DNA from 4 places in the Burkholderia sp. Ac-20353 genome. Region 2 is predicted to be linked to each of the others. Evidence: predicted binding sites of a transcription regulator. Region 2 holds the regulator's gene; each other region holds the start of a gene.
What was found. The regulator sigma-54, encoded in region 2, starts transcription at its own class of promoters, with help from an activator protein. The targets are predictions, from matches to a motif close to TGGCANGNAANCTGCTTT.
Positions count from the first base shown of each region.

Region 1: a site for sigma-54 is predicted at 3,476-3,493, ahead of G3N94_RS16555 (phenol hydroxylase subunit). Genes of this name have one in related genera too.
Region 3: a site for sigma-54 is predicted at 3,045-3,062, ahead of G3N94_RS35485 (ammonium transporter). Genes of this name have one in related genera too.
Region 4: a site for sigma-54 is predicted at 4,706-4,723, ahead of ureA (urease subunit gamma). Genes of this name have one in related genera too.

Region 1 covers NZ_JAAGPL010000049.1:40,731-47,890, reverse strand. Annotated here, with positions in the region: gene G3N94_RS16575 (phenol hydroxylase subunit P4) at 1-253, opposite strand, end outside; gene G3N94_RS16570 (aromatic/alkene/methane monooxygenase hydroxylase/oxygenase subunit alpha) at 322-1,872, opposite strand; gene G3N94_RS16565 (MmoB/DmpM family protein) at 1,912-2,181, opposite strand; gene G3N94_RS16560 (phenol hydroxylase) at 2,222-3,217, opposite strand; gene G3N94_RS16555 (phenol hydroxylase subunit) at 3,234-3,446, opposite strand; gene G3N94_RS16550 (sigma-54-dependent Fis family transcriptional regulator) at 3,751-5,442, shown strand; gene G3N94_RS16545 (GntR family transcriptional regulator) at 5,444-6,217, shown strand; gene G3N94_RS16540 (Lrp/AsnC family transcriptional regulator) at 6,246-6,683, opposite strand; gene G3N94_RS16535 (aminotransferase class I/II-fold pyridoxal phosphate-dependent enzyme) at 6,690-7,160, opposite strand, start outside.
Region 2 covers NZ_JAAGPL010000136.1:13,105-20,264, reverse strand. Annotated here, with positions in the region: gene rapZ (RNase adapter RapZ) at 1-697, opposite strand, end outside; gene hprK (HPr(Ser) kinase/phosphatase) at 796-1,764, opposite strand; gene G3N94_RS28540 (PTS sugar transporter subunit IIA) at 1,893-2,405, opposite strand; gene raiA (ribosome-associated translation inhibitor RaiA) at 2,645-3,004, opposite strand; gene G3N94_RS28530 (RNA polymerase factor sigma-54) at 3,166-4,674, opposite strand; gene lptB (LPS export ABC transporter ATP-binding protein) at 4,869-5,645, opposite strand; gene lptA (lipopolysaccharide transport periplasmic protein LptA) at 5,645-6,307, opposite strand; gene lptC (LPS export ABC transporter periplasmic protein LptC) at 6,328-6,942, opposite strand; gene G3N94_RS28510 (HAD family hydrolase) at 6,946-7,160, opposite strand, start outside.
Region 3 covers NZ_JAAGPL010000229.1:1,073-8,232, reverse strand. Annotated here, with positions in the region: gene G3N94_RS35510 (mechanosensitive ion channel domain-containing protein) at 1-350, opposite strand, end outside; gene G3N94_RS35505 (NAD(P)H-binding protein) at 541-1,182, opposite strand; gene G3N94_RS35500 (Rrf2 family transcriptional regulator) at 1,315-1,770, opposite strand; gene G3N94_RS35495 (hypothetical protein) at 1,864-2,286, opposite strand; gene G3N94_RS35490 (hypothetical protein) at 2,478-2,813, shown strand; gene G3N94_RS35485 (ammonium transporter) at 3,096-4,289, shown strand; gene G3N94_RS35480 (alkaline phosphatase PhoX) at 4,469-6,433, shown strand; gene G3N94_RS35475 (IclR family transcriptional regulator) at 7,010-7,160, shown strand, end outside.
Region 4 covers NZ_JAAGPL010000062.1:2,247-9,406, reverse strand. Annotated here, with positions in the region: gene urtB (urea ABC transporter permease subunit UrtB) at 1-717, shown strand, start outside; gene urtC (urea ABC transporter permease subunit UrtC) at 835-2,019, shown strand; gene urtD (urea ABC transporter ATP-binding protein UrtD) at 2,016-2,876, shown strand; gene urtE (urea ABC transporter ATP-binding subunit UrtE) at 2,881-3,573, shown strand; gene G3N94_RS19055 (urease accessory protein UreD) at 3,711-4,586, shown strand; gene ureA (urease subunit gamma) at 4,836-5,138, shown strand; gene G3N94_RS19045 (urease subunit beta) at 5,149-5,454, shown strand; gene ureC (urease subunit alpha) at 5,495-7,160, shown strand, end outside.

The DNA of each region.
Region 1 (7,160 bases), on a different contig from region 2:
TCCACGGCTCGCCGGACCGGAACCACTCGACGCGGTCCCAGTCGATCTTCGCGAAGTCCGGGTGGTAGCCGTATATGGGCGGCAGCACGTCCTTCGCGAGCGCGCCGAACGGCAGGTCCGGCGGCAGCGGCAGGCAGAACGGCGCCGGAAACATCAGGTGGTCTTCCCAGCACACGTAGAGCAGCGGCGCCGGAAACTTGTCGACCGCGTCCTTCACCGGGAAGTCGTAGGGTTTGAGTGCAATGACGGCCATGGTTGTCTCCTGTCTCCTGTCTCCTGTCGACCCGCGCTTCGCGCACGGGTCCCATGCATGGTTACGTATCAGTTGCTCGTGGCCTGGCCGCGCCATGCCGCGAAGTTCCTCTGGTCTTCCGAGCCTTCGAAATCGAGGTTGTCGCGGCCCATGCCGACTTCGTAGTAGTCGAGCACCGCGGCGAGCGGATCGAAGCCTTCGGCGCCCGGGTCCGCGTCCGGCCGGAAGCAGTTGCCCTGGTAGATCTGGTGCACGGGCAGCCACGCCTGCACGTACTTCTGCGGCTCGTGATCGAAGATCTCCTTGCAGTGGTCGCTGCAGAAGTGGAACTTGTTGCCGAGATAGGTCGATTCGCGCGCGCCGATCTTCGTCGGGTTGCCGGGCTCGGTGAACAGCATCGGGATCTGGCAGGTCTGGCACAGCATCGGCAGCGTCTTCATGTAGAAGCGGTTGCCGGCCTTTGCCTGCTCTCCCCAGTGCTCGAAGCGCGGCCGGTAGTAGCGGTCGAACGAATCCGGATACTTCGCGGCCAGCCACGCCATCTCGTCCGCGGTCGGCACCCAGGTGTGGAATGCCGACGCCGCGTTGAAGCCGTAGAACGTCGACCACGCCTGGTGGCTGATGTGGTCCTTGCCCTCGCACGCGTCCTGCCAGCCCTTCGGCTCGCGGATCCCGTAGCGCGCGAGATCCCGGAACAGCGCGCCGCCGTTCTGCTCCGCGTACATCTCCCACGACTCGCGCCAGCTCATCACGCGCTTCGGCTGCATGTAGTCCATCATCATCGCGACGAGCGTCAGCAGCCGGTAGCCGCGCCAGAACCACTTGTCGATCCAGCGCTGCACGATCGGCACGTTGCCGGGGTCCTGCTCGAGCAGGAACTTGATGCACTCGATGCCGAGCGTCATGTGGCGCGACTCGTCCGACTGCGCGGAGAAGCCGAACGTGACGGTCGACATGTCGCCGTTGTACGCGGCGCCCGACATGAACGGCACGAACAGCAGGTTCGTCAGCACGTATTCGAACGAGAAGCTCACCGCGGTCAGGAACTCGAACGGCCCCGACGAGTACGCATCCTCGAAGAACGACTTCGGCACCGACAGGTACCAGACGCGATCGAACCAGTGGTTCGAGTGATGGAAGCCGTTGAAGAACTTGTTGTACGTCGACATCGCGTGCGTTTCGGTCTGGTAGTGCCGCAGCTCGTCGATCGACTGCATCTGGCACGCAACGCGCGCGCCCTCGCCGGTGAAATGCCGGCCGACATGCGCGAAGCCGCGGTGCGCGAGATATTCGAGCGGCGTCACGCCCTGGACGAACAGCTTCAGTGCGTTGATGTAGCGCGCGTCGGTCACGCCGAGGAACGCGTTGTTCTGCGTGAACGCGTCGATCACCGCGTACAGCTTCTTTTCCTTCTCGCCCTGGTATTTCCAGTACGCGTCCATCGTCAGGCGGAACGGGTCGACCCACTTGTCCCAGTCGTGGATCCTGATCCCCTCGTAGCGGTCGTACGGGAAGACCTTGTCCATCGGCTGATAGGTCGTCTCCCAGCCGAGGCCGCGCGTCATTGCCGCGTAGCGGTCCTTCAGACCGAGCTTTTTCTTGAGCGTTGGCGTGTCCATTCGTGTCTCCGGTGTTCTCGGGTGCGCGATGCGCGGCGTTCAGTGCGACCAGCTCAGCGTGAACTGGTCGTCGTCCTCGTCGAGGTGGCCCGACAGCGTGATCAGGTTCACCTGCAGCTGCTGCAGGTCGAAGCGCGCGCCAGTCAGTTCCTCGATCGTTTCACGGCGGATCGTCAGCCGGTCCGGCGCGTCGATCTTCACCATCCCGGGCGACTCGACGACCACCGCGCGCGGGTTGTCCGCGACGATCGCGTCGACGATCGGTCTGGACTCCTCATTGGCCTGGAAGGCGATGAATACGTTAGACATGCGTGTTTCCTTCGGTGAGGGAGGTTCGTCCGGTGTCAGGTCAGCGCGCGATGCCGAGCTTCGCGACGCGTGCATCGAACTGCTCGCGCACTTCATCGAGCGCCGCGCGCCCGGCGTCCTGCAGCGCGCGTTCGGCCACCGGCGCGAGCGCGTCGTTCGCCCGCCCGGACCAGTCGCGGGTCCAGCGTGCGAGCAGCGCGCGGTTGTCGTCGGATTCGGCGGCCATCGTCTTCACGACCGCGTCGATCCAGCGGCTCGATTCCGCGTGCCACTCGGGCATGAACGCGGTCAGCATCGCGACCGCGGAGCCGCCCGCGAGCGCGATCCGTTCGTCGACGAAGCGGTCATACACGAGCGGATACAGCAGGCCGTCGAGCGCGAGGTTCTGCGCGACGAACAGCTCGACCGGATCGTCGACGACAAGCGTGTCCTCGACATAGCGGCGCAGCGGCTGCCACGCGTCGTCGGCAAGCCACGCGGCCTTGGCCGTGTCGAGCACGTCGGGCTCGGCCATCGCGAGCGCCAGACGCGTCAGGTATTGCGCGACCCCGAGGTTGTCCATCGCATGGAACATCGCGGGCGCGGTGAACGCGGTGCCGTAGCCGAGCGCGCAGATCTGCGCGTTGTTCATGTTCCCGCCCCACGCGGCATGGCGCAGCGGCACCAGCACGTCGAGCGCATGCCGGGCGACGTCGTCGGGCATCAGGCCGATCATCCGGCGCGACTCGACGAACTCGAAATTCGCTTCCATCGTGTCCTGCTGGCGCGCGCGGGTGGTCGCCCACGACGCGTAGTAGAACTGGCGCGGATCCTTCAGCGCATACCAGCTCGCCATCCGGATCGCGGTGCGCGACGCGTCGAAGATCTCGTGATCGGGGTCCCAGGTCGGCCGGTAATGGAAATTCGCCTGGGGCTGCGCGCCCATCATCCCTTCCTGGTACCGGGACGCCGTCCTGTCGCCGCCGATGTGCTGCGCGACATGCGCGTAGGTGTGCCGGAGCGGCTTGATGTCGACTGTCTTCAGCTCGATGGTCACTTCTTGCTCCTCAAGGTCATGGGTTCGGTTCGTCGTCCAGCCGCGTCACGCGCTGTTCGGCGCAGAACGCATCGAAGGCGGCACGGGGCAACGTCAGCTCGACGAACAGGTCCGGCGCGCCGCCGACCGACAACTCGAATTCGACGAATCCGCGGACGTGGGTGCCGGTAACCCGGACGCACTTGCGGCCCGGGTCGAGCGGGGGGTGATCGGTTGTGATGTGATCCATGATCGGTGTCGCCTCCATGCCCGGACTTCAATGCAGCAACCGTGCCACGCCCGCGGCGTTCCGCGAAAAATCTCGATAATTCAGGGAAAGCCCTGACACAAAATTCAAATTCGCCACGCACAATACCGGTTAACCAGAATCCGGACCGCCCTCGAACGCACGCGCCAAACCCTTGATCCGACGCGCGTTTTCATCATTTGATCAAGCTGATCGAGCGGATTTGATGAAATGATGAAACCCCCGGATGCGTTCGATCCGCGGTCATATAAATTTGGAAATCACGAGAAATCTCGACGGAGGAGACATGACGCGGCCCAGCCTGCCCCCGCTACCGACGGACGCCGACCTGCGGCGGCTGATTCATTTTTCGGCCAGCGACGGCCGCATCTGGCTCGCCGGACAGCGGATGGTGCTGCTTCACGCGGGCGCGCTCGCGACGCTGCGCCAGGAGCTGATGGAAAGCGTCGGGCCCGCGCAGACGCGCCGCTTCTTCACGCGCGTCGGCTTCGCGGCCGGCGAGCGCGACGCGGCGCTCGCGCGCGAGATCCGCGCGAAGGCGTCGTTCTTCGACATGTTCCATGTCGGCCCGCAACTGCACATGCTCGAAGGCGCGGTGCAGGTCACGCCGCTGCGCTTCGACGCCGATCCGGCGACCGGCGCGTTCTACTGCGAATACCGCTGGGAGCACTCGTGGGAGGCCGACGTGCACCGGCGCACGTTCGGCCCGCAGCCGGAACCCGTGTGCTGGATGCTGATCGGCTATGCGACCGGCTACACGAGCGCGTTCATGGGCCGCACCGTGCTGTTCAAGGAAACGACCTGCGTCGGCATGAACGATGCGCATTGCACGATCGTCGGCAAGCCGGCCGACGAATGGCCGGACGCGGAGGAAATCTCGTCGTGGTTCAAGGCCGACTCGCTGATCAACACGATCCGCGACCTGCAGACCGAAGTCGAATCGCTGCGCCTCGAGATCGCGCCGGACGCGGACCGCACGCAGCTCGTCGGCCGCTCCGACGCGTTCACGGCCGCCTATTCGCTGCTGGAGATGGCCGCGCCGACCAAGGTCGCCGTGCTGCTGACCGGCGAAACGGGCGTCGGCAAGGAGCGCTTCGCCCGCGCGCTGCACAACCTGAGCCCGCGCGCCGCGAAGCCGTTCGTCGCGATCAACTGCGCGGCGATTCCACACGCGCTGATCGAATCCGAGCTGTTCGGCGCGGAGAAAGGCGCATATTCGGGTTCGCAGGCCGCGCGTGCGGGACGTTTCGAGCGCGCGGACGGCGGCACGCTGTTTCTCGACGAGATCGGCGAGCTGCCGCTCGACGTGCAGGCGAAGCTGCTGCGCGTGCTGCAGGAAGGCGAAGTCGAGCGGCTCGGCGCGACCGGGAGCCGCAAGGTCGACGTGCGCGTCGTCGCCGCGACCAACCGCGATCTCGAACAGGCCGTGCGCGACGGCAGCTTTCGCGCCGATCTCTATTACCGGATCAACGTGTATCCGGTGCTGATCCCGCCGCTGCGCGAGCGGCAGGACGACATCGCGCTGCTCGCGGACACGATGCTCGAACGCTTCGCGTCGCTGCACGGCAAGCCGGTGCCGACGCTGACCGACTATGCGTACGACGCGCTGCGCGGCTATCGCTGGCCCGGCAACGTGCGCGAGCTCGAAAACCTGATCGAACGCGCGGTGATCCTCGCGCGGCCGAACCGCGCGGTCGACGCGAAGGACCTGTTTCCCGGCCTCGGCCTGCCCGGCGGCGCGACCGTCGATCGCGCCGGGCAGATCCGCGCGGCATCGGCGATGCAGATCGACTGCCGTTCGATCCTCGATCAGTTGCAAGGCTGCGGCGGCGGCCTCGACGGGCTCGAACGCGCGCTGCTGCAGGAGGCGGTCGACCGCTCGAACGGCAACCTGTCGGCCGCCGCACGGCTGCTCGGCCTGACGCGCGCGCAGCTCAGCTACCGCCTCACCCGCAAACAGGACCAGGAGGACGCGTGACATGAACACCATCCTGCCCGCCCCGCCGGGCGATATGAAGTCGAACGACATGCAGCCGGACGACACGCTGCCCCCATCCGCCGATACGCCTGCCGACGACACGGCCGAACCGCACGCGCGCACGCTCGGCGAGCATGCGTACCACCAGCTGCGGCAGCACATCATCGAAGGGCACTACCCGCCGGGCGCGAAACTGCGCGTCGAGCACCTGAAGGATGTGTACGGCGTCGGCGCGGGCACGCTGCGCGAGGCGCTCACGCGGCTCGTCAGCGATGCGCTGGTCGTCGCCGAAGGCCAGCGCGGCTTCCGCGTCACGCCGATGTCGGTTGCCGACCTCGAAGCGATCACGCGGCTGCGGCTGCATATCGAAGTCGACGCGCTGCGCGAATCGGTGCGTCACGGTGATGCCGCGTGGGAACAGCGCGTGCGGCAGAGCTTCGAGATGCTGTCCGCGTGGGAGCAGCCGGTGTCGATCGAGCACCGCGCCGCATGGGAGGCGTGCAATCGCCGGTTCCACGAGGCGCTGATTTCGGCGGCCGCGTCGCCGTGGACCTATCTGGTGCTGCGCATGCTGTCGCAGCAGAGCGAGCGCTACCGGCGCGTGTGCATCGGCCTCGGCGATTCGAAGCGCGACGTGCACGCGGAACACACATGCATCTTCGAAGCGGCGATGCGCCGCGCCGATGCGCGCGCGGCGCTCGCGCTCGAGGATCACATCAGCGCGACGCTCGCGGTGGTGCGGAGTGCGCCGCCGGGGACGTTGCCGTTTGCGTGACGTGGAAGGCGAGCGCCGTGACCCGCGCTCACCGCTTGTGAATCACCGAATCGAGCACGAAGCTGGTCGTCATGTTCTGCACGCCGTCCATCGCACTGATGGTTGCCCAGATCTCGCTGACGCGCTCGTGCGATGCGGCCTCGATCTGCACGAGCAGGTCGACCTCGCCGCTCAGCACCGCGCAGTCGCGCACCTCGGCGATCCGCTCGAGCGCCGCGAGCACGTCCGCGCCGCGCATCCGGTCCTTGCGGTAGACAAGCATCACCGCGCGCACGGGCACGGTATCGTCAGGTAGCGCGAGCCGCACCGTGTAGCCGGCAATGATCTTCAGCGCTTCGAGCCGGTCGATCCGGTGGCGGACCGCCTGCCGCGACAGGCCGATCCGGTCTGCCAGCACCGCGAGCGGGATTCGCGCATCGGCGCACAGCGCGTCGATGATTTTCTTGTCGAGGCCGTCGACCTTCATCGCGCGTCAGATCCGCTCGAGCGCCTGCGCGATATCCGCCTTCAGGTCGTCGACGTGCTCGATGCCGACCGAATAGCGGATGAAATTGAGCGGGATATCCGCCGCGCGCATTTGCTCCGCGGACATCGTGCCGGCCCACATCGACGCGGTATGGATCGCGAGCGAATCGACGCCGCCGAGGTTGCCCGCATTCAGCGGTACGCACAGCGCCTCGACGAAGCGCTGCGCGTCGTCGTAGCCGCCGCGCACACCGAACGCAACCACGCCGCCGAAGCCGCGCATCTGCCGGCACGCGAGCGCATGCTGCGGATGGCTGCGCAGGCCCGGATAGAACACGCGTTCGATCTTCGGGTGCGCTTCGAGGAATTCGGCGAGCGCAAGCGCGTTCGCATTGATCCGCTCGACGCGCAGCGGCAGCGTGCGCAGCCCGCGCAGCAGCAGCCACGCATCCATCGGCGACAGCACCGAGCCAAGCGT
Region 2 (7,160 bases):
GGAACGCATGGATGTCGTCGATCATCTGGTGGACGATCGGCAGTGCGTCGAGAAACGCGATGACCGGCTGGTCGAGCCCGGTGAGCGGGCGCAACTGATGGTCGTAGTACGGGTTCGGCAGCGCGCGCACGTCGAACATCAGGTCGGCGTCGAGCGGCACGCCGCGCTTGAAGCCGAACGATTCGAACATCAGCATCAGGTCGTCGTTCTTCTGTTCGATGAAGCGCTTGACCCAGGTGCGCAGCACGTTCGCGCGCAGGTTGCTCGTGTCGATCTGGTGGCCGAACTCGGCGAGCGGCGCGACGAGTTCGCGCTCGCGCTCGATCGCCTCCTCGAGCGACGACAGCAGGCCGATGTCCGCGTCGTGCGATGGCGAGCCCGACAGCGGATGACGGCGGCGCGTTTCGGAGAAGCGCTGGATCAGCGCGGGGGTGCTCGCATTGAGGAACAGCACGCGCAGATCGTGATCGCGCGACAGCGTACGGATCAGGCCGGGCATTTCGTCGAGCGACGCGCTCGAGCGCGCGTCGATCGCAACCGCGAGCCGCTGCTGGCCTTCTTCGGCGAGGTAGCGGGTCAGCTCGGGCAGCACTTGCGGCGGCAGATTGTCGACGCAGTAGTAGCCTGCGTCCTCCAGCGCATTCAGCGCGACGGATTTGCCGGAACCGGAAATGCCGGTGATGAGAACGATGCGCATGGGAAGCAGAAAATCCTGACGGTTCATCATAGCACCGGCACGACGCGCCCGCGCTGCGCGACGGGCCGCAGCGGGCCCGTTGCTGGTGTGAGCAGGCCCTATACGAGCTTGCCGGGAAACTGACTATCGGGATCTTGCATCGCGAGTCGTTGCCGATCCATGAAATCACGCAACGTGTCGATTCCGCGCAACTGCAGGATCGTGTTGCGGACCGCTGCCTCGACGAGCACCGCGAGGTTGCGGCCGGCCGCAACCTGGATCGTGACCTTGCTGATCGGCAAACCGAGCACGTCGACGGTCTGGCTTTCGAGCGGCAGGCGCTGGAACTCGCCGTCCGGGCGCCGCACGAGCTGCACGATCAGCTTCAGCTTCATCTTCCGTCGCACGGCGGTCTCGCCGAAGATGGTCTTGATGTCGAGCAGGCCGAGGCCGCGCACTTCGAGCAGGTTCTGCAGCAGCGGCGGGCAGCGCCCTTCGACGAAATCGGGGCCAAGACGGACGAAGTCGACCGCGTCGTCGGCGACGAGGCCGTGGCCGCGGCTGATCAGCTCGAGGCCGAGTTCGCTCTTGCCGAGGCCCGAGTCGCCCGTCAGCAGCACGCCCATCCCGAGGATGTCGAGAAACACGCCGTGCAGCGTCGCGCGCGGCGCGAGGATGCGCGACATGTAGAGGCGCAGGCTGTCGATCACCGCGGCGGCCGACATCGGCGTCGTGAACAGCGGGGTCGACGAGCGCGTACAGCGCAGCACGAGTTCGGGCGGCGCCGCGGCGCCGCCGGCGACGACGAGGAACGGCGGCTCGAGGGCGATCAGTTCGGCCATGTGGCGCGAACGGTCTTCGTCGGTCTGCCGCTGGTAGTAGTCGATCTCGGCTTCGCCGAGCACCTGGATCCGGTTCGGGTGGATCAGGTTCAGGTGGCCGACGAGGTCGGCGCTCGAGGTCGCGTTCGCGACGGTGTCGGCCGAAAAGCCGCGCTCCCAGCCTTCATGCCCCGTCAGCCAGCTGAGCTTCAGCGTGGCCGCGTTGTCGTCGAAGATGCTTTGGGCGTTGATGCTGGACGTATCCATGAGTCCGTCACTCCAATGAGCCGGTGCGCGCGCGTGGCGACGGGCGTCGCCTTGCCGGGCCGGCGCCGGGCGGCCCGGGACGGCGGCTTGCGCCGCCTCGTTCGGGAAAATGTACCGCCCGGATCAACTCAAGGTTGCCACTGAGTGAGCAGGCGATGCAACTCGGCGGGGTCCGTTTCGTTGTGCAAACGCTCGCGCGCGTCGCGGTCGGACAGCAGTTGCGCGATTTCCGACAGGATCTCGAGATGCTGCTGGGTGGCTTGCTCGGGGACGAGCAGGAAAATCAGGAGGGAAACCGGCTGGCCGTCGGGCGCCTCGAACGGAATCGGATCGGCGAGCCGCACGAACGCGGCGAGCGGATGCTTGAGGCCCTTGATGCGCCCGTGCGGAATCGCGACGCCTTCGCCGAGCCCGGTCGAGCCGAGGCGCTCGCGCGCGAACAGGTTGTCCGTGACGGTGCTGCGGGCAATGCCGTTCTGATTCTCGAACATCAGCCCGGCTTGTTCGAACACGCGTTTCTTGCTGGTGACGGAGAGGTCGATGACGACGTTCTCTAGGGGCAGGATTTTGGCTAGGCGATTCATGTTGGCAGGCGATTGGGCGGCCTGGGGTCTCCTCGCGGCGGCAGACTGATTTTCCATGTTCGGCGATATCAAGGCGTTTGGCGATGGCGACCTGCGAGGCACGGCGACCGTACCCAACGCCCCCCGGCCCCCCCGGCAAATAACCGGAGCATTATAGAACACAGCCGGGCGCGTGGCGCGAAGCGGCCGGGCGGCTCGCGCGAGCCGCTCGCGGTGCCGGCAGTGCCCGCAGTGTTGCGCCGGACTACAAAAAAAACCGCCCGGCGAACCGGGCGGCATGCTGATGCGGTGTGCGCTTATTGCGGCGGCACTTCGATCTGTTCGATCGCCGGCTGAAGCTTGATCGGATCGTGCGCGTGCGTTTGCAGGCGCTCCATGTGCTTGACGACCTGGCGATCCAGCTTGTCGATCAGCAGATCGATCGCCGCGTACAGATTGCCGTTCGCGCTTTCGACGAAGATGTCCTTGCCCTTCAGATGCAGATTGATTTCCGCGCGTTGCTGCTTGTCCTTTTCCTTGTGGTTGTCGACCGAGAGAATCACAGTGCCATCGATTACCTGATCGCTATGCCGTAGCACCCGGTCCAGCTTGGTGATCACGTATTCGCGAATTGCAGGCGTGACTTCGAGATGATGTCCACTGATCTTCAGGTTCATAGTGCTTCTCCAAGCGAGTGGCCACCAGTCCGCGTTGTTGCGGTCGTCCGGTCGACTTGCCCGTGCCGCATCCGCGATGCGGCAGATGACGGACAGGTCGCCCGGCCTTACCCCGTGTGCGCGGTGGCCGGAACACGCCTGCCGCCGGGCAGGCAGCAGGCTTAAAGAGACTTGCGCAGATTGACTGCCGGGATCTTGAGGGCTTCGCGATATTTTGCAACCGTGCGGCGCGCAACCACGAAGCCTTGTTCTGCCAGCAGTTCGGCAATTCGGCTGTCCGAAAGAGGCGATTTTGTGTCTTCGGCTCCTATCAGTTGCTTGATGAGGGCACGGATGGCGGTCGACGATGCGGCGCCACCGGTGTCGGTCGAAACGTGAGATCCGAAGAAGTACTTAAATTCAAGCGTCCCGAACGGGGTCAGCATGTACTTCCCGGTTGTCACACGGCTGACAGTCGACTCGTGTAGGCCCAGCGTATCAGCTATTTCCCGCAAAACCAAGGGGCGCATCGCGATTTCACCGTGCGCAAAGAAATTCTTCTGACGTTCGACAATAGCCTGCGCAACACGCAGGATCGTGTCGAAGCGCTGCTGGATATTCTTGATCAGCCAGCGTGCTTCCTGCAGTTGTTGCTTGAGCGAACCCGCGGACGGATCGCCGCGGCTGTTGCGCAGGATGTTCGCGTAGAGGTTGTTGATCCGCAGGCGCGGCACGACTTCCGGATTGAGTTCCGCCTGCCAGCCCTGGCCGACCTTCTTCACCATGATGTCGGGCACGACGTAGTCGGCCTCGGCCTTGCCGTACGCGGCGCCGGGGAACGGTTCGAGCGAGCGGATCAGCGCGTGCGCGTCGCGCAGCGCGTCGTCGGTCGCCTTCAGGTGCTTGCGCAACCGCGTGAAGTCGCGCGCGGCCAGCAGCTCGAGGTGTTGCGACACGATCTCGAGCGAGAGCGTGCGCGTCGGGGACGGATCGAGCCGCAGCAGCTGCAGCTTCAGGCATTCGGACGCCGAACGAGCCCCGACACCGGCCGGATCGAAGCTGTGCAGCAGCGCGAGCGCGGCGTTCAGCTCGTCGCAGTCGACCTCGAGTTCGGGCGGCAGATCGGCGAGCACCTCGTCGAGCGTCGCGGTCAGGTAGCCGTCGTCGTCGAGCGATTCGATCAGGAACATCACGAGCGCGCGGTCGCGCGGCCCGGCCTGCGTGACGCGCAGCTGCGCGGACAGGTGGTCGCGCAGCGACGTCGCGGCTTCCTGCACCTGCAGCGGCGGCAGGTCGTCGTCGTCGGACGCGCCGCTCGCGCGGCCGAACTCGTCGAGGTTCCATTGCGGACCGTCGCCGCTGTCGCCGCTTGCGTAGCCGTCGTACTCGTCGGCGCCGGCAGGCTCGTCACGTTCCGCGCGCTCGCTGGTCTGGCCGCTGCCGTTGGTGGCCGACATCGGCTCGGGGTTCGACGCGGGCGGCGTCTGCGCGATCAGCGAACCGTCCGCTGCAACGCGCAGCGGGCTCGCGATCCATTCGTCGTCGTTCTCGAGCAGCGGATTCTGGGCGACCGCCATCGCCACTTCCTGCTGGAGTTCGAGCGTCGACAGCTGCAGGAGCCGGATCGACTGCTGCAGTTGCGGCGTCAGCGCCAAGTGTTGCGACAGGCGGAGTTGAAGGCTGGCTTTCATGGCAAGGAGGGAGTCATACCCGGAGTTTGCCACGACCCACCGCATTGGGCCATCCGCGATTACGCGCGCCGCCACGGCCGCGTGAAAAGGGGCACGGCCCCGCGCGGCGGAGCCGGGCAGGGCCGTGTGGCGCGTTGCCGTGAACGCGCGTTACGTGTGCTTTAAGTGCGCTCTAAGTACGCGTCAAGTGCGAGTTACATGCGGAAGTGTTCGCCGAGATACACGCGGCGCACGCTTTCGTTCTCGATGATCTCGCTGGGGGCGCCGGCCGCGAGCACCGAGCCGTCGCTGATGATGTACGCGTGGTCGCAGATGCCGAGCGTTTCGCGCACGTTGTGGTCGGTGATCAGCACGCCGATGTTGCGCTGCTTCAGGAACTTGACGATCTTCTGGATCTCGAGCACCGCGATCGGGTCGACGCCCGCGAACGGCTCGTCGAGCAGGATGAAGCTCGGGTTGGTCGCGAGCGCGCGTGCGATCTCGACGCGGCGGCGTTCGCCACCCGACAGCGACAGCGCAGGGTTCTCGCGCAGGTGGCCGATCTGCAGCTCGTCGAGCAGCGCTTCGGTGCGCGACGCGATCGCGTCCTTCGACAGCCGCTTGCCGTCGTCGCCGAATTGCAGCTCGAGCACCGCGCGGATGTTTTCCTCGACGGTCAGCTTGCGGAACACCGATGCTTCCTGCGGCAGGTACGACAGCCCGAGCGATGCGCGCTTGTGGATCGGCAGCAGGCTGATCGAGCTGCCGTTCAGCGAGATCTCGCCCGCGTCGAGCGGCACGAGGCCGACGATCATGTAGAACGACGTGGTCTTGCCGGCGCCGTTCGGGCCGAGCAGGCCGACGACTTCGCCGCTCTTCACGTCGAGCGACACGTCCTTGACGACGGTGCGCGAGCCGTAGCGCTTCTTCAGGTTGCGGACGACGAGCGAGCTCGACGTGCCGGCCGGCTGGCGGTTCGGTAGCGCGTTCATCAGTCCGGCGCTCCCTGGATCGTCGACGACGGCGCGAGCTTGGCCGGCGCGCCCGTCAGCGGCGCGGGGCCGCCGTTCTTCGGCGACAGCATCGCGCGCACGCGGCCGTTCGGGTTGCCCGGCGCGGCGACGTCCTTGCCGCCGCGCGCGGTGTAGAAGTCGCGCTGGCCGTCGTACGTGACCACGCTGCCGTGCACGGTGTCGGCGATCGTCGTCGTGCCCTGCAGGCGGCGCACGGTCGCGGCGGTGGTGAGCGTCGTCAGGTCCTGCTTGCCGTCGTAGTCGATGCGCTCCGCGTCGCCGTCGATGTATTCGTCGAGGCCTTCGCGCTTCTGGCGGAACGACGCGTGTTTCTTGCCGCTGCCGTATGACGTGGCGTACTGGTAGCCTTCCGGATCCTGCCGCACTTCGACGCGATCACCCTTGATGACGATCGTGCCCTTCGTGATCACGACGTTGCCGGTCGCGACGGTCACCTGCTTCAGGTCGTCATAGGTCAGGTTGTCGGCCTCGACGTTGATCGGCTTGCTCTGGTCGGCCTTCTCGGCATGGGCGAGCGGCGCCAGCCCGACGAGCGGGAGCGCCACGAGCGTCGCGGCGAGCGCGGCGCGGACGGCGCGCGCAGCGCCGCCGGTATTCTGACGAGGGAACGATTCGTTCATGCAATCACGTGAGGGATGCGTCACCTGGGTTGAGCTTTCGAGCCGCCGGACGTGTCCGCCGCGGCAATCGTGCCGCGCACGTTGCCGTAGAGCTCGATGACCCGGGTGACGTTGTTGTACTTCATGCCGTCGGTCGCGTTGACGAGCGACAGGCCGCGCTGAAGTTTAACCGGCTTTTCGGTCTGGATCACATCATCATTGACGAAGATCCGGAAATGCTGGGAATCGGCCTGCATCTGCGGATCGCCGCCGCCCGCCGCGCGCAGGATGCGCGCGTCGTCGTACAGGTCGACGACCGACACGTCGCCGTTGACGGTGCCGCGCTTCGCGGTGGTCGTCACGATCGGCCTGCCGGGCTGGAACGCGCGCATCGCGGGCGCGGTCAGGTCGCTCGATTCGGTGTCCTCGAAGTGGATCAGCTTCGTCGCCGTCAGCCGGTACTGGGTCGCGCCGGACTGGTCGAGCTCGGTGACCGAGAAGTTGTCGGCGAAATAGTCGGGCGTGTGGCGCTTCTCCTGCGCGGGGCCTTCGCCGGGCGGCGGCAGCGTCGCCTGCAGCAGCCACCACGTGACGCCCGCGAGCGCCGCGACCGCGGCGAGCGGCAGCAGCTGGGTCCAGCGGAATCGGCTATTCATCCGTCAGGCTCCGCAGGCGGCCGCGAGCAGCGCGTCGTAGCGGCGCTGTGCGCGCAGGATCGTGTCGCACACTTCGCGCACCGCGCCGTGGCCGCCGCGGGCCTCGGCGACCCAGTGCGCGCGCGCGATCACGTCGGGATGCGCGTTGGCCGGCGCGGCCGCGAAGCCGCAGCGCAGCATCACGGGCAGGTCGGGCCAGTCGTCGCCCATGTAGCCGC
Region 3 (7,160 bases), on a different contig from region 2:
TCGCGCAGCGCCTTGAGCTGGGACACGAGCGCGGTCCGCTGCCGGTCGTTGTCGAGCATGCGGATTACCGCATTGAACGAACGCGCGATCTCCGCGGCGCTCGCCGGCGATGGCGCGGACGCCGCAGCGGTGCCGGACGCGGCCACCGCCGCTGAGGCCGCTGAGGCCCCTGACGCCGATGCAGGCGCGTCGGCCGCAGCCGGCGCGATCAGTTTCTGGAAGGCGGCGAGAGCAGGAGGCGTGACGGCCGCGCCGGCCGGCTGCGCGAACGCGACGCCGAGCGCCGCCGCGCACAGCACGATACGGGGCCTGACCCACCCGCGCGCGACGGCGAGCAAGGCCAGCAACACGAGACAACAGGCCGTTAGCGCCCATCCCGGAAAATGCAAGGAATCCGAAAGCAAAATGCGATCCTGTCTGGGGAAGCACGGATCGCCTAGTGTAGCCGCAAGTTGCTGTGCCCCCGCCAAAGCGGGTCGCCGGCGGCCTGGCGTCGCCGCCCGCCGACCGCCGTCTCGCCGACTACGCGCCCCCCCGCGCTCAGTACGCGACGGTCGCGATCTCGCGCACGAAGCTGCCCTGCTCGAGCGCGTCGACGAACGCGACCGCGTAGTCTTCCGCCGAGATCTTGCTGTCGCCGTTCGCATCGACGATCAGCTTGTCGACACCGGTGCGGAACGTGACCGTGCGCTCGCCCGGCGCGATCACTGCGGCCGGCGCAAAGAACGTCCAGTCGAGGTCGCCGACCGTACGCAGGTAGTCGAGCGCATCACGGTGCGCCAGCGCGACCGCCTTGTACGCATCCGGAAACCCGTCGGCATCGACGAGCTGCTTGCCCGGCGCGACTTCGAGCGAGCCCGCGCCGCCCACCAGGACGAGCCGCTTCAGGCCTGCCTCGCGCGTGCCGGCGACGAGCGCCCGCGCGGCTGCGACGACCTTCGCCGTGTCGTCGAGCTTCGGGCCGTAGGCGCTCGCGACAACATCGTGCCCCGGCAGCGCGGCCGCGATGCTGGCCGGATCGAACAGGTCGGCCGCTTTCGCGGTGACGCCGTCGGCAGTCGCACCGGGCGTGCGCGACAGCGCGGTCACGCGATGGCCGCGTCGCGCGGCTTCCGCCGCGATGCGCGAGCCGATCATGCCGGTGGCGCCAAACAGTGCGATGTTCAAAGGACGTTGCGTCATGTCGTTTCTCCAGAAAGGAAGAAAAAAAGAAAGATATGTAACTTACGTAATTACATATAAGAGCGAAAAAAATGGGGTGGTCAACCCCGTCGTGCCGGACCCGAGCCGGCTTACTTCACCGCCTGCCGGCATTCATCCGCCGGCGCCGGCGTGCTGCTGCCGACGCTGCTCGGAATTCAGCACGTCAGCCGTCACGTCGGCCAGCGTACGGGTCGCGAGCGACGCTTCCATCGCGCGCTGCGCGTCGCCGATATAGTCGGTCAGCACGCCCTGGATGTGCCGCCCCACGAGACACGCGGGATTCGGCGCCTCGCGGTGCAGCGCAAACAGCTGCGCGTCGTCGACCGCCCGGTACACGTCGAGCAACGTGACGTCACCGGGCTCGCGCGCGAGCAGCGCGCCGCCGCCCGCACCGAGCTGCGACGTAGTCAGCCCCGCGGCCGCCAACATCGACAGCAGCCGGCGGATCAGCGCCGGGTTCGTGTTGACGCTGCCTGCGATCACGTCGGACGACAGCGGCACGCCTTCCTGCATCGACAGCAAGGCAAGCACGTGGACGGCAAACGCGAACCGGCTGCTGGTATTCATTCCTGACTCACTCGGCGACGCCGGCCCGTACCGGCTTCCGGCGACAATGTGCAACTATGATAGTTACATTTAGTCGATCACGCAACCGGCGCGTCACTGTCCGCTGGCGGACTTTGCTCCGGAAGCGCCCTGCTGGTTCCATTGCTGGAGCTTGCGCCCCGCTTCCGCGATCTTCGCACCGGCTTCGGACGCGGCCTGGCCTACGACGGCGGAAGCCGCCGCGTTCAATTGCGCCTGCGCGGCGGCCGCGATGCCGCTGGCCGACAGCGGCGGCACGGCCGACGCCGCCGACGCGATCCCGGCCTTCGCGGCGCCAAGCTGCTGGTTCACCGCGTTCGCGACCTGGTCGATCGCCTGGTTCGCGTGCTTCGCGACGTCGGCGGCCGCGCTCGCGGCCGTATCGGGCGGCGGCGCGGACGGCGCACCGGATTTCTCGCATCCTGCGAGCAACGCCACCGCGCACGCGGCAGCGATCAGAACGGGCGCGCTGCGCACCCGCCAAGACTTCATGTTCATCAGCATTCTCCGGCCGCGCGTCGCACGGCCTTCACGATTGGACCGACGTCGATGATACCGCCTGTGCGCGCCGCATTTCGCGGCCGCAGGTTAAAAACAGCTTTCAATTTCGAACTCGTCTGATTCAAACGCGCGGACGGTGGCACTAAAGTGATGCAGCCTCAACTCACATCGCCGCGCTCCCGATGCCCATGCATTTCCTCGTCGACTGGCTCATCGTCCTCGCCGCCCTGACGGCCGCCGCACTGTTTCTGTGCCTGCGCGCGCCGCGCAGCCGCCATGCGCCGGAAATCGGCCGCGGGCGCCGCATCGATTCCGCGCGCCTGATCACGCAGGCGATCCTCGGCTTCTGGACAGCCGCGCTGATCGTCGCGCATGGCATTCTCGGCGTGGCCGGCGCCGACGCGTCGCCGGCCGGCTTCGCCGCATTCGCGCTCGCCGCGCTCGGACTCGCGTCGGTCTCCACTTACTGGACCGTGCTCGCGCTGCGGCTGCGCCGCACGCGCTCGCTGTTCACGCACCACTGACGCGCGAGCCCGGTGCGCGCCGACGCATCACCCCTCGCCACACTGCACCACACCGCACCACGCTGCACCATTTCGCGCCCGGCACGCACCAGATCAGCACGCGCCGCACCACACACGTGCGACCTCGATCGACACTGCCCCACGGTCGCGCAGCGATGCAACGGTGCGATTCCCCGGAAAGCCGCACGGGATCGCGCCCCCGCACCACTTCCACGCATCCGTTCACCAGGTTGGCTCGAATATTGCGTTCCTCGCCCATTTTTTGAGCAAGGAAGCTTCGGAATGGATGGTCTGAAATCCGGCGTCGATACACTGTTCCTGTTGATCGGCGCGGTCATGGTGCTCGCGATGCACGCGGGCTTCGCGTTTCTCGAACTCGGCACGGTGCGCAAGAAGAACCAAGTCAACGCGCTCGTGAAGATCCTCGTCGATTTCTCGGTATCGACCATCGCGTACTTCTTCATCGGCTACACGATCGCGTACGGTGTCGAGTTCTTCGACGACATCGGCACGCTGTCGCAGCACAGCGGCTACGCGCTCGTGCGCTTCTTCTTCCTGCTGACCTTCGCCGCCGCGATTCCCGCGATCATCTCCGGCGGGATCGCCGAGCGCGCGAAATTCAATCCGCAGCTCGTCGCGACGCTGATCATCGTCGGCTTCATCTATCCGTTCTTCGAAGGGATCGCATGGAACGAACGCTTCGGCGTCCAGGCGTGGCTCACGCACGCGTTCGGCGCACCGTTCCACGATTTCGCGGGCTCGGTCGTCGTGCATGCGTTCGGCGGCTGGGTCGCGCTGCCGGCGGTGCTGCTGCTCGGCGCGCGCCACGGTCGCTACGGCAACGACGGGCGGATCGCCGCGCACCCGCCGTCGAACATCCCGTTCCTCGCGCTCGGCGCGTGGGTACTCGCGGTCGGCTGGTTCGGCTTCAACGTGATGAGCGCGCAGACCCTCGACAAGGTGAGCGGCCTCGTCGCGGTGAACTCGCTGATGGCGATGGTGGGCGGCACGCTCGCCGCGTGGCTTGCAGGCCGCAACGATCCGGGCTTCACGTACAACGGCCCGCTCGCGGGGCTCGTCGCGGTGTGCGCGGGGTCCGACGTGATGCACCCGATCGGCGCGCTCGCGACCGGCGCCGCGGCCGGCGCGCTGTTCGTCGCGATGTTCACCTGCGTGCAGAACAAGTGGCGCATCGACGACGTGCTCGGCGTGTGGCCGCTGCACGGGATGTGCGGCGCGCTCGGCGGCATCGCGGCCGGCGTGTTCGGGCTGCCGGCGCTCGGCGGCCTCGGCGGCGTGTCGTTCGTGTCGCAGTTGCTCGGCACGCTCGGCGGCATCGCGATCGCGCTGGCCGGCGGCACGCTCGTCTACGGCGCGCTGAAAGCGACCGTCGGCCTGCGCCTCGACCGCGAGGCGGAATTCGACGGCGCCGACCTGTCGATCCACCGGATCTCGGCGACGCCTGAACGAGACTGAGCGCTGAACCGGCGCCGGGCGTCCGGCGTGCGACGCTCGACGAAACCATACAATTTCAATTCAAAAAACTTTCATCTAGCGTCTCTAAACTTCCGTCCAGTTTTCAAATCGCCTTCGCGTTGCTTGCTGTTTGCAAACGCGCGGCGGCGATTCTTCCAACAATCGAAACTGGACACCACATGCCCGCGTTGCCCAATGCTTCCCGTCGACAGGCCCTGAAGTTCCTCGCCGGCGCACCGATGCTTCCCCTTTCCGGTCTCGCGCTGCCTGCCCTGCTGACGGGTTGCGGCGGCGACGACAGCCCGGCCGCGACGCCCGCCACCCCCGCCGCCGCATTCACCGCGGCGACGTTCTCGGCGATGGCCGCGCCGACGCTCGACAACGCGACGGCAATGGCGTCGACGACGGTCGGCTCGACGCTGTCGGTGTCCTTCTCCGACGGCACGTCGCGCAACTTCAAGCTCGCGTACAAGCCGTTCTTCGTGACGGGCGACATGGTGCCGGACGGCAAGGGCGGCACGATTCTCGCGGGCGGCTACTACGACATCAACAACCAGCCGATCATCGACCGTTCGGTCGCGGGCAAGGAGCGCCAGTTCTATTCGGACTGCCCGGACGGCAGCTCGCTGCTGACGCTGAAGAATGCGAGCGTGCCCGGCGTGAAGGGCAACACGGTGTTCGCGGTCGTGCAGTTCGAGTACACGACGCGCGACCAGGCGAGCGTGTCGCAGTACGGCCAGTTGCCGTCGCCGATCGCGGTGCTGACGCTCGACCAGGATCCGGCGACCGGCGCGCTCAAGCTCGTCAAGTACCACAACGTCGACACGTCGAAGGCGCACGGGCTGTGGATCACCTGCGGCGCAAGCCTGTCGCCGTGGGGCACGCACCTGTCGAGCGAGGAATACGAGCCGGACGCGACCAAGGCCGCGACCGACGCGCAATTCAAGGCCTTCAGCAAGAACACGTTCGGCGACGCAACGAAGGCCAATCCGTATCACTACGGCCACCTGCCGGAGATCACCGTCAATCCGGACGGCACGGGCACCGTGAAGAAGCACTACTGCCTCGGCCGCATCTCGCACGAGCTGATCCAGGTGATGCCGGACCAGCGCACCGTGATGATGGGCGACGACGCGACCAACGGCGGCCTCTTCATGTTCGTCGCGGACAAGGCGGCCGACCTGTCGGCGGGCACGCTGTACGTCGCGAAGTGGACGCAGACGTCGTCGGCGGGCGCGGGCTCCGCGACGCTCACGTGGCTCAAGATCGGCCACGCGACGAGCGCCGAAATCGAGGCGTTCGCGAACACGCTGAAGGCGTCGGACATCATGGACGTCGCGACGACCGATCCGGCCGACGCGAGCTACACGAAAATCCATTTCGGTGGCAAGTTCAACTGGATCCGCGTGAAGCCGGGCATGGAAAAGGCCGCCGCGTTCCTCGAGACGCACCGCTACGCGGCGCTGATCGGCGGCAGCATGGCGTTCACGAAGCTCGAAGGCACGACGGTGAACGCGAAGGACAAGATCGTCTACACCGCGATGTCGCGGATCGAGACGTCGATGGTCAAGGGTAACGCGGTGTCGCGCGACGTCGCGCTCGACAAGAAGATCGCCGCGGGCGCGACCTACGCGCTGAACCTGAAGGGCGGCCAGCGCGACACGTCGGGCACCGCGATCGACAGCGAGTGGGTGCCGGTCGACATGAGCGCACCGGCCGCGCTGGTCGGCGAGGACCTCGCCGCCGCCGACGCGCTCGGCAACCTCGCGAACCCCGACAAGGTCGCGAACCCCGACAACCTGAAGTTCTCCGAAAAGCTGCGCACGCTGTTCATCGGCGAAGATTCGGGCATGCACGTGAACAACTTCCTGTGGGCGTACAACGTCGACGCGAAAACGCTCACGCGCGTGCTGTCCTGTCCGGCCGGCGCCGAATCGACGGGCCTGCACGCGGTCGACGAGATCAACGGCTGGACCTACATCATGAGCAATTTCCAGCACGCGGGCGATTGGGAATCGCCGCTGCACGACAAGGTCAAGCCGACGCTCGACCCGCTCGTGCGCGCAAACTTCAAGGACCGGTTCGGCGCGAGTGTCGGCTACCTGACGGCCGAACCGACGAGCATCAAGCTCGCGAAGGCCTGATCGCAGCGGCGGGATTTTCGCTCCCGCCGGCGACGAACTCCCGCTTCATCAGATTCGTCACGTTTCATTCGTCACGTTTCATTCGTCGGCTCCACGCCGTCTTTCGCGCGATGCCTTTACGGGCATCGCGCTTTTTTTTTGCGCGTGAGAAAGCACGCACCGGGCGGTTGCGCGGGCGAATTTCGAGGAAGGGAGATAATGCGAGCCTGACGTGTCGCGGCGGACGGGCAAAAAAAAGCGCCACGGAGACCGTGGCGCTAAAAAAGTTCTAGCCATTCCGAGGGCCGTGCTAGAACCTGAGAGACTGCGCGAAACACCGTTGTCGATTAAACTCCGAAACGATGTTTCGAAAACGTGAGCCATTCTTGACGTTTCCGACTGGCAAGTCAAGCGGTATTTGCACCAATCAATGCAGTTTACGGCAGTGAAAGCTTCGGCGTTTTCCTAATAAACCAAGGGTGAACCCGCAAAATCCCATCGGATGACCGGTTCACCCGCAGAACATGCATTTTTTGACAATCATCGTACGATAGCAAGAAAATTGAAATACAGTTTCGGAAATTGAGAGAACCTCCCGTGTCGATACCCGTGCCTCCTCCTGCTTCCCGCGAACGCGAGTCGTCGCCCGACGAGATTACCGCGCTTGCGCGCGGCCTTGCCGTGCTGCGCCGCATCGCCGCCGCCGACGCGCCGGTCAGCAACCGCGAGCTGACCGAACTGACCGGCA
Region 4 (7,160 bases), on a different contig from region 2:
GCGTTCGACTGGTATCCGCTCGTCGCGGTGCCCGCATCGTTCGCGGCGGCCGCGCTCGTCGGCATCGTGCTCGAACGGCTCGTGCTGCGGCATCTGTACGGCCGTCCGCTCGAGACGCTGCTCGCGACGTTCGGCGTCAGCCTGATCCTGATCCAGGCGACGCGGATGCTGTTCGGCGCACAGAACGTGCAGGTCGTGAACCCGTCGTGGATGAGCGGCGGCGTGACCGTGATGCAGAACCTGATCCTGCCGTACAACCGGCTCGTGATTCTCGCGTTCGCGCTCGCGGTGGTCGGCATCGCATGGGCCGTGCTGACGAAGACTCGGCTCGGCCTGTTCGTGCGCGCGGTCACGCAGAACCGGCGGATGGCCGCGTGCGTCGGCGTTAAGACCGCGCGCATCGACGCGTATGCGTTCGCATTCGGCGCGGGCATCGCGGGCCTCGGCGGTTGCGCGCTGTCGCAGATCGGCAACGTCGGCCCCGACCTCGGCCAGAACTACATCATCGATTCGTTCATGGCCGTCGTGCTGGGCGGTGTCGGGCAGATCGCCGGCACCGTGCTCGGCGGCTTCGGGCTAGGCCTCGTCAGCAAGGCGATCGAGCCATTCTGGGGTGCCGTGCTCGCGAAGATCGCGGTGCTCGTGATGATCGTGCTGTTCATCCAGAAACGTCCGCAGGGCATGTTCGCGCTGAAGGGACGCAGCGCGGAGGCATAACGTGAAACGACCACCCATGCTCGCTTTGCTCGCTGCCTCCCGAAGCGGCTGTCGGCCTCCTTGCGGCAGCCCCGACGAGGCTGACATGAAACAACCCGCACGCACCGGAGCACCGGCATGACTTCCGTCACGAATTCCCTGTCGAATCCCGTCGCCGCGGCGCCGACGCCCGCCGCCCCGCGTTCGACCGACGGCTTCGCGCTCGGCTTACCGCCGCGCCCTGCGCTGCTGTCGCGCCGCGCGTGGCTCGCGCTCGTCGCGCTCTGCATCGCGATCGGCGTCGGCGTGCCGCTCGCCGCGCTCGTCGCGCCCGAGTCGAGCGCGTTCCATCTGTCCGCGTATGCGATGACGCTCGCGGGCAAGCTGATGTGCTACGCGATCGCCGCGCTCGCGCTCGATCTCGTGTGGGGTTACTGCGGCATCCTGAGTCTCGGCCATGGCCTGTTCTTCGCGCTCGGCGGCTATGCGATCGGCATGTACCTGATGCGCGAAATCGGCCGCGACGGCAAATACGGCAGCGACCTGCCCGACTTCATGGTGTTCCTCGACTGGCACCAGCTGCCGTGGTACTGGAGCGGCACGCAGCATCTCGCGGTTGCGCTCGCGCTCGTCGTGCTCGTGCCCGCCGCGCTCGCGTGGGTGTTCGGCTTCTTCACGTTCCGCTCGCGCGTGAAAGGCGTGTACCTGTCGATCATCACGCAGGCCATGACGTTCGCGGCGATGCTGCTGTTCTATCGCAACGAAACCGGCTTCGGCGGCAACAACGGCTTCACCGATTTCAAGCGCATCGCCGGTTTCCCGATCACGTCGCCCGGCACGCGCACGGTGCTGTTCCTGCTGACCTTCGCGACGCTCGTGCTCGCGTTCGTCGCCGCGCGCGCGATCGTCACGAGCAAGCTCGGGCGCGTCGTCACCGCGGTGCGCGACGGCGAGACGCGGCTGATGTTTCTCGGCTACAGCCCGCTTGCGTACAAGCTGTTCGTGTGGACCGTGTCGGCCGTGCTGTGCGGCGTCGCCGGCGCGCTGTACGTGCCGCAGGTCGGCATCATCAACCCCGGCGAGATGTCGCCCGGCAACTCGATCGAGATGGCGATCTGGGTCGCCGTCGGCGGACGCGGCACGCTGATCGGGCCGATCGTCGGCGCGTTCGCGGTGAACGGCGCGAAGAGCTTCTTCACCGCGTATTTCGCCGAATACTGGCTGTTCTTCCTCGGCCTGATCTTCGTGCTCGTGCCGCTGCTGCTGCCGCGCGGGATCATGGGTCTCGTCGAAGCCGCGATCGCGAAGGGGAAACGCGCATGAACGGAACCGCCCTTTACCAGTTTGCGCCGCCCAGCGAGGATGAACTGCTCGCGGTGAGCGGCACCGCCGCGATGGGACACGTCGTCACGCCGGGCGCGATCGACACGTCGCACGGCACGATCCTTTATCTTGAGGATATCGAAGTGAGCTTCGACGGCTTCCGCGCGCTGAACAAGCTGTCGCTCGCGATCGACGCGGGCGAGCTGCGCTGCGTGATCGGCCCGAACGGCGCGGGCAAGACGACGATGATGGACGTGATCACCGGCAAGACACGCCCCGACGCGGGCAAGGTGTTTCTCGGCCAGACGCTCGACCTGTCGCGAATGAGCGAACCGGAAATCGCACGCGCGGGCATCGGCCGCAAGTTCCAGAAGCCGACCGTGTTCGAGCAGCACCCCGTGTGGGAAAACCTCGAGCTCGCGATGCAGGCCGACAAGGGCTGGCTCGCGTCGCTGCGCGCACGGCTCGGCAAGGGCGCGCAGGCGAGGATCGAGGAGACGCTCGCGCTGATCGGCCTCGAAGCGCACGCGTTCCGCACGGCCGGCGAGTTGTCGCACGGGCAGAAGCAGCGGCTCGAGATCGGCATGCTGCTGATGCAGCGCCCCGCGCTGCTGCTGCTCGACGAGCCCGCGGCCGGGATGACCGACCACGAGACGATGGAGCTCGCCGAGCTGCTGAACACGCTGCGCGGCACCTGTTCGATGATGGTCGTCGAGCACGACATGGAATTCGTCGCGGCGCTCGCGGGCGATACGGGCCGCGTGACGGTGATGGCCGAAGGCGCGGTGCTCGCGCAAGGCACGCTCGATCAGGTCAAGCGCGACGACGCGGTGATCGAGTCTTATCTCGGACGTTGATGCGATGCTGACAATCGATTCGCTGAACCAGTATTACGGCGGCAGCCATATCCTGCGCAACGTGACCCTCGCCGCCGACGCCGGCAGGCTGACCGTGCTGCTCGGCCGCAACGGCGTCGGCAAGACGACGCTGCTGCGCTGCCTGATGGGTGTCGTCGCCGCGAAAAGCGGCACGGTGTCGTGGCGCGGCAGGACGCTCGGCGCGCTGCCGCCGTATGCGCGCGTCGCGGCCGGGCTCGCTTACGTGCCGCAGGGCCGCGACATCTTTCCGCGGCTTACCGTCGAGGAGAACCTGCTCGTCGGCGCGGCGAGCCGCAGGGCGCCTTCGAAGGTGCCGGACCGCATCTACGACCTGTTTCCGGTGCTGAAGGACATGCGCGCGCGGCGCGGCGGCGACCTGTCGGGCGGCCAGCAGCAGCAGCTCGCGATCGGCCGCGCGCTGATGAGCGAGCCGCAACTGCTGATCCTCGACGAGCCGACCGAAGGCATCCAGCCGTCGATCATCCAGGACATCGGCCGCACGCTGCGGCAGCTCGTCGACGAATCGAAGATGACGGTGCTGCTCGTCGAACAGTATTACGATTTCGCGCGGTCGATCGCGGACAGCTACTGGGTGATGAGCCGCGGCGAAATCGTCGCGGGCGGCGATGCGCGGGATATGGAGGCCAACGGCGTGCGGGAACTGATCGCCGTGTAGCAAGTCGTTTTCACTCGGCAACCCGGTTTCAGCAAACGTTGAAACCGCCGTTTTCACTGAAATTCCGTTTACGCCGGGCGCATCCGTTCGCGGTGCATTCCTGTAGCATTACCGCGCACCCGTCCTTCGCTTCAACGATGTCCGCCCCCGATTCCCACGCATCGCTATCCCACCCCGCCGTCGCCAAGTCGTGGCGCGCGCGCCTCGAACTCGGCTTCGAACGGCACGGCGCGCGCACGACGCTCGTTCACCGGCTGCACGACGGCCCGCTGCGCGTGCAGCGGCCGCTGTACCCGGAAGGCGACGCGATCTGCCACGCGGTGATCGTCCATCCACCGGGCGGCGTCGCGGGCGGCGACCGGCTCGATATCGACGTCGCGCTCGGCGCGGGCACGCACGCGGTGCTGACGACGCCCGGCGCGACCAAGTGGTACAAGTCGAACGGCCTCGATGCTACCCAGCGCATCGGCATCACGCTCGGCAGCCACGCGAAGCTCGACTGGCTGCCGCAGAACAACCTGTTCTTCGACGCCGCACATGCGTCGCTCGACTTCACGCTGACGCTCGGCGCGGGCGCGAGCGCGCTCGGCTGGGACGCGACCCAGCTCGGCCGGCAGGCGGCCGGCGAAGCGTGGTCGGCGGGCCGCATCGCATCGACATCGGCGCTCGTCGACGCCGACGGCCGGCCGCTGTGGACCGAACGCGCGCTGCTCGCGGCCGATGACACGCTGCGCGGCGCGCCGCAGGTGCTCGCGGGCTTTCCGGTCTACGGCACACTTTGGGCAGCCGGCACCGCGTGCGATACGGCGCTTGCGGAATCGCTCGCCACACGCATGCCGTTCAACGACACACTGCGCGCGGGCGCGACCTGCGTGACGCCGGGCATCGTGCTCGTGCGCGCGCTTGCCGCGTCGATGGAGGTGCTGCAGCGGCATTTCGTCGACTGCTGGCTGTACCTGCGCCCGATCGTGCACGGCGTCGCCGCGCAGCCGCTGCGCCTCTGGCAGACCTGATCCCGCGCGTTGCGCAGCGCAGCCTTCACGCCCCATTTCGGCGCAGCGCTGCACCCGGCACGGCACGCCGCCCATGCAGCGCGCACCACGAACGCGCATCCGGCGCCGCTCCGCATGCATGGCACGCAGCTTGCTGCTTACATATTCGATACGCACTGCGCGGCAGATGATGCGGTGCTACGATGAATCGCGCTTCCGCACGGCCGCAGTGCCCCGAGAAAAATTACGTTTTCCTGAACGCCCGCCTTCATGAAACTGACTCCCCGCGAAAAAGACAAGCTGCTGATCTTCACGGCAGCGCTGCTGGCCGAGCGCCGCCGTGCGCGCGGCCTCAAGCTCAACTATCCGGAAGCGGTCGCGTTCATCACCGCCGCTCTGATGGAAGCCGCGCGCGACGGCAAGACCGTCGCCGAGGTGATGCACTACGGCACGACGCTGCTCACGCGCGACGACGTGATGGAAGGCGTGCCGGAAATGATTCCCGATATCCAGGTCGAGGCGACCTTCCCCGACGGCACGAAGCTCGTCACCGTCCATCACCCGATTCCGTGAGGGCCTGCCCATGATTCCCGGCGAAATCCTCACCGACGACGGCGAGCACGAACTGAACGCGGGCCGCGCGACACTCACGCTGACCGTCGCGAACACCGGCGACCGCCCCGTGCAGGTCGGCTCGCACTATCACTTCTTCGAAGTCAACGACGCACTGTCGTTCGACCGCGCAGCCGCACGCGGCTTCCGGCTGAACATCGCGGCCGGCACCGCCGTGCGCTTCGAGCCCGGCCAGACGCGCACGGTCGAACTCGTCGCGCTCGCGGGCGAACGCGCCGTCTATGGTTTTCAGGGCAAGGTGATGGGGCCGCTCTGAGCGCGCGCCCTACTCTTCAGGTCTTCAGGAACAGCACGACATGACACTACGCTTGAGCCGCCGCGCGTATGCGGAGATGTTCGGGCCGACGACGGGCGACCGCATCCGTCTCGCCGATACCGAGCTGCTGATCGAGATCGAACGCGACTTCACGATCTACGGCGAGGAAGTGAAGTTCGGCGGCGGCAAGGTGATCCGCGACGGGATGGGCCAGTCGCAGCGCGTCGCCGCCGACGTGCCCGACACGGTGATCACGAACGCGGTGATCCTCGATCACTGGGGCATCGTGAAGGCCGACATCGCGATCAAGCACGGCCGCATCGCCGCGATCGGCAAGGCCGGCAATCCGGACATCCAGCCGGGCGTGACGATCGCGATTGGCGCTGCGACCGAAGTGATCGCCGGCGAGGGATTGATCGTGACTGCGGGCGGCATTGACACGCACATCCACTTCATCAGCCCGCAGCAGATCGACGAGGCGCTCGCGTCGGGCGTCACGACGATGCTCGGCGGCGGCACGGGGCCTGCCACCGGCACCAACGCAACGACCTGCACGCCGGGCCCGTGGCACATGGAGCGGATGCTGCAGGCCGCCGACGGCTGGCCGATCAACCTCGGCTTTCTCGGCAAGGGCAATGCGAGCCTGCCGCAGCCGCTCGTCGAGCAGATCGCGGCCGGCGCGATCGGCCTCAAGCTGCACGAGGACTGGGGCACGACGCCCGCCGCGATCGACAACTGCCTGTCGGTCGCCGACGACACCGACACGCAGGTCGCGATCCACACCGACACGCTGAACGAAGCCGGCTTCGTCGAATCGACGGTTGCCGCGTTCAAGGGCCGCACGATCCACACGTATCACACCGAGGGCGCGGGCGGCGGCCATGCACCCGACATCCTGAAGGTGTGCGGCGAGGCGAACGTGCTGCCGTCGTCGACCAACCCGACGCGCCCGTACACGATCAACACGCTCGACGAGCACCTCGACATGCTGATGGTGTGTCACCACCTCGATCCGTCGATCGCCGAGGATCTCGCGTTCGCCGAATCGCGGATCCGCCGCGAGACGATCGCGGCCGAGGATATCCTGCACGACCTCGGCGCGCTGTCGATGCTGTCGTCCGACTCGCAGGCGATGGGCCGCGTCGGCGAGGTGATCATCCGCACCTGGCAGACCGCGCACAAGATGAAGGTGCAGCGCGGCGCGCTGCCCGAGGACACCGCGCGCCACGACAACTTCCGCGCGAAGCGCTACGTCGCGAAGTACACGATCAACCCGGCGCTCACGCACGGGATCGCGCACGAGGTCGGCTCGATCGAGCCCGGCAAGTGGGCGGACCTCGTGCTGTGGGAACCGGCGTTCTTCGGGATCAAGCCGACGATGATCCTGAAGGGCGGGATGATCGCGATCGCGCAGATGGGCGACCCGAACGCGTCGATCCCGACGCCGCAGCCCGTCCACTACCGCGAGATGTTCGCGACGCGCGGCGGCGCGCTCGCGCGCACGTCGCTGACGTTCGTGTCGCAGATGGCGGCCGACGCCGGCATCGCCGAGCGCTACGGGCTCGCAAAGCGGATCGTGCCGGTGCGCAACTGCCGCAACGTGACGAAGGCCGACATGATCCACAACGCATGGCGGCCCGCGATCAGCGTCGATCCGGAAACCTACGACGTGATCGCGGACGGCCAGTTGCTCACCTGCGAGCCGG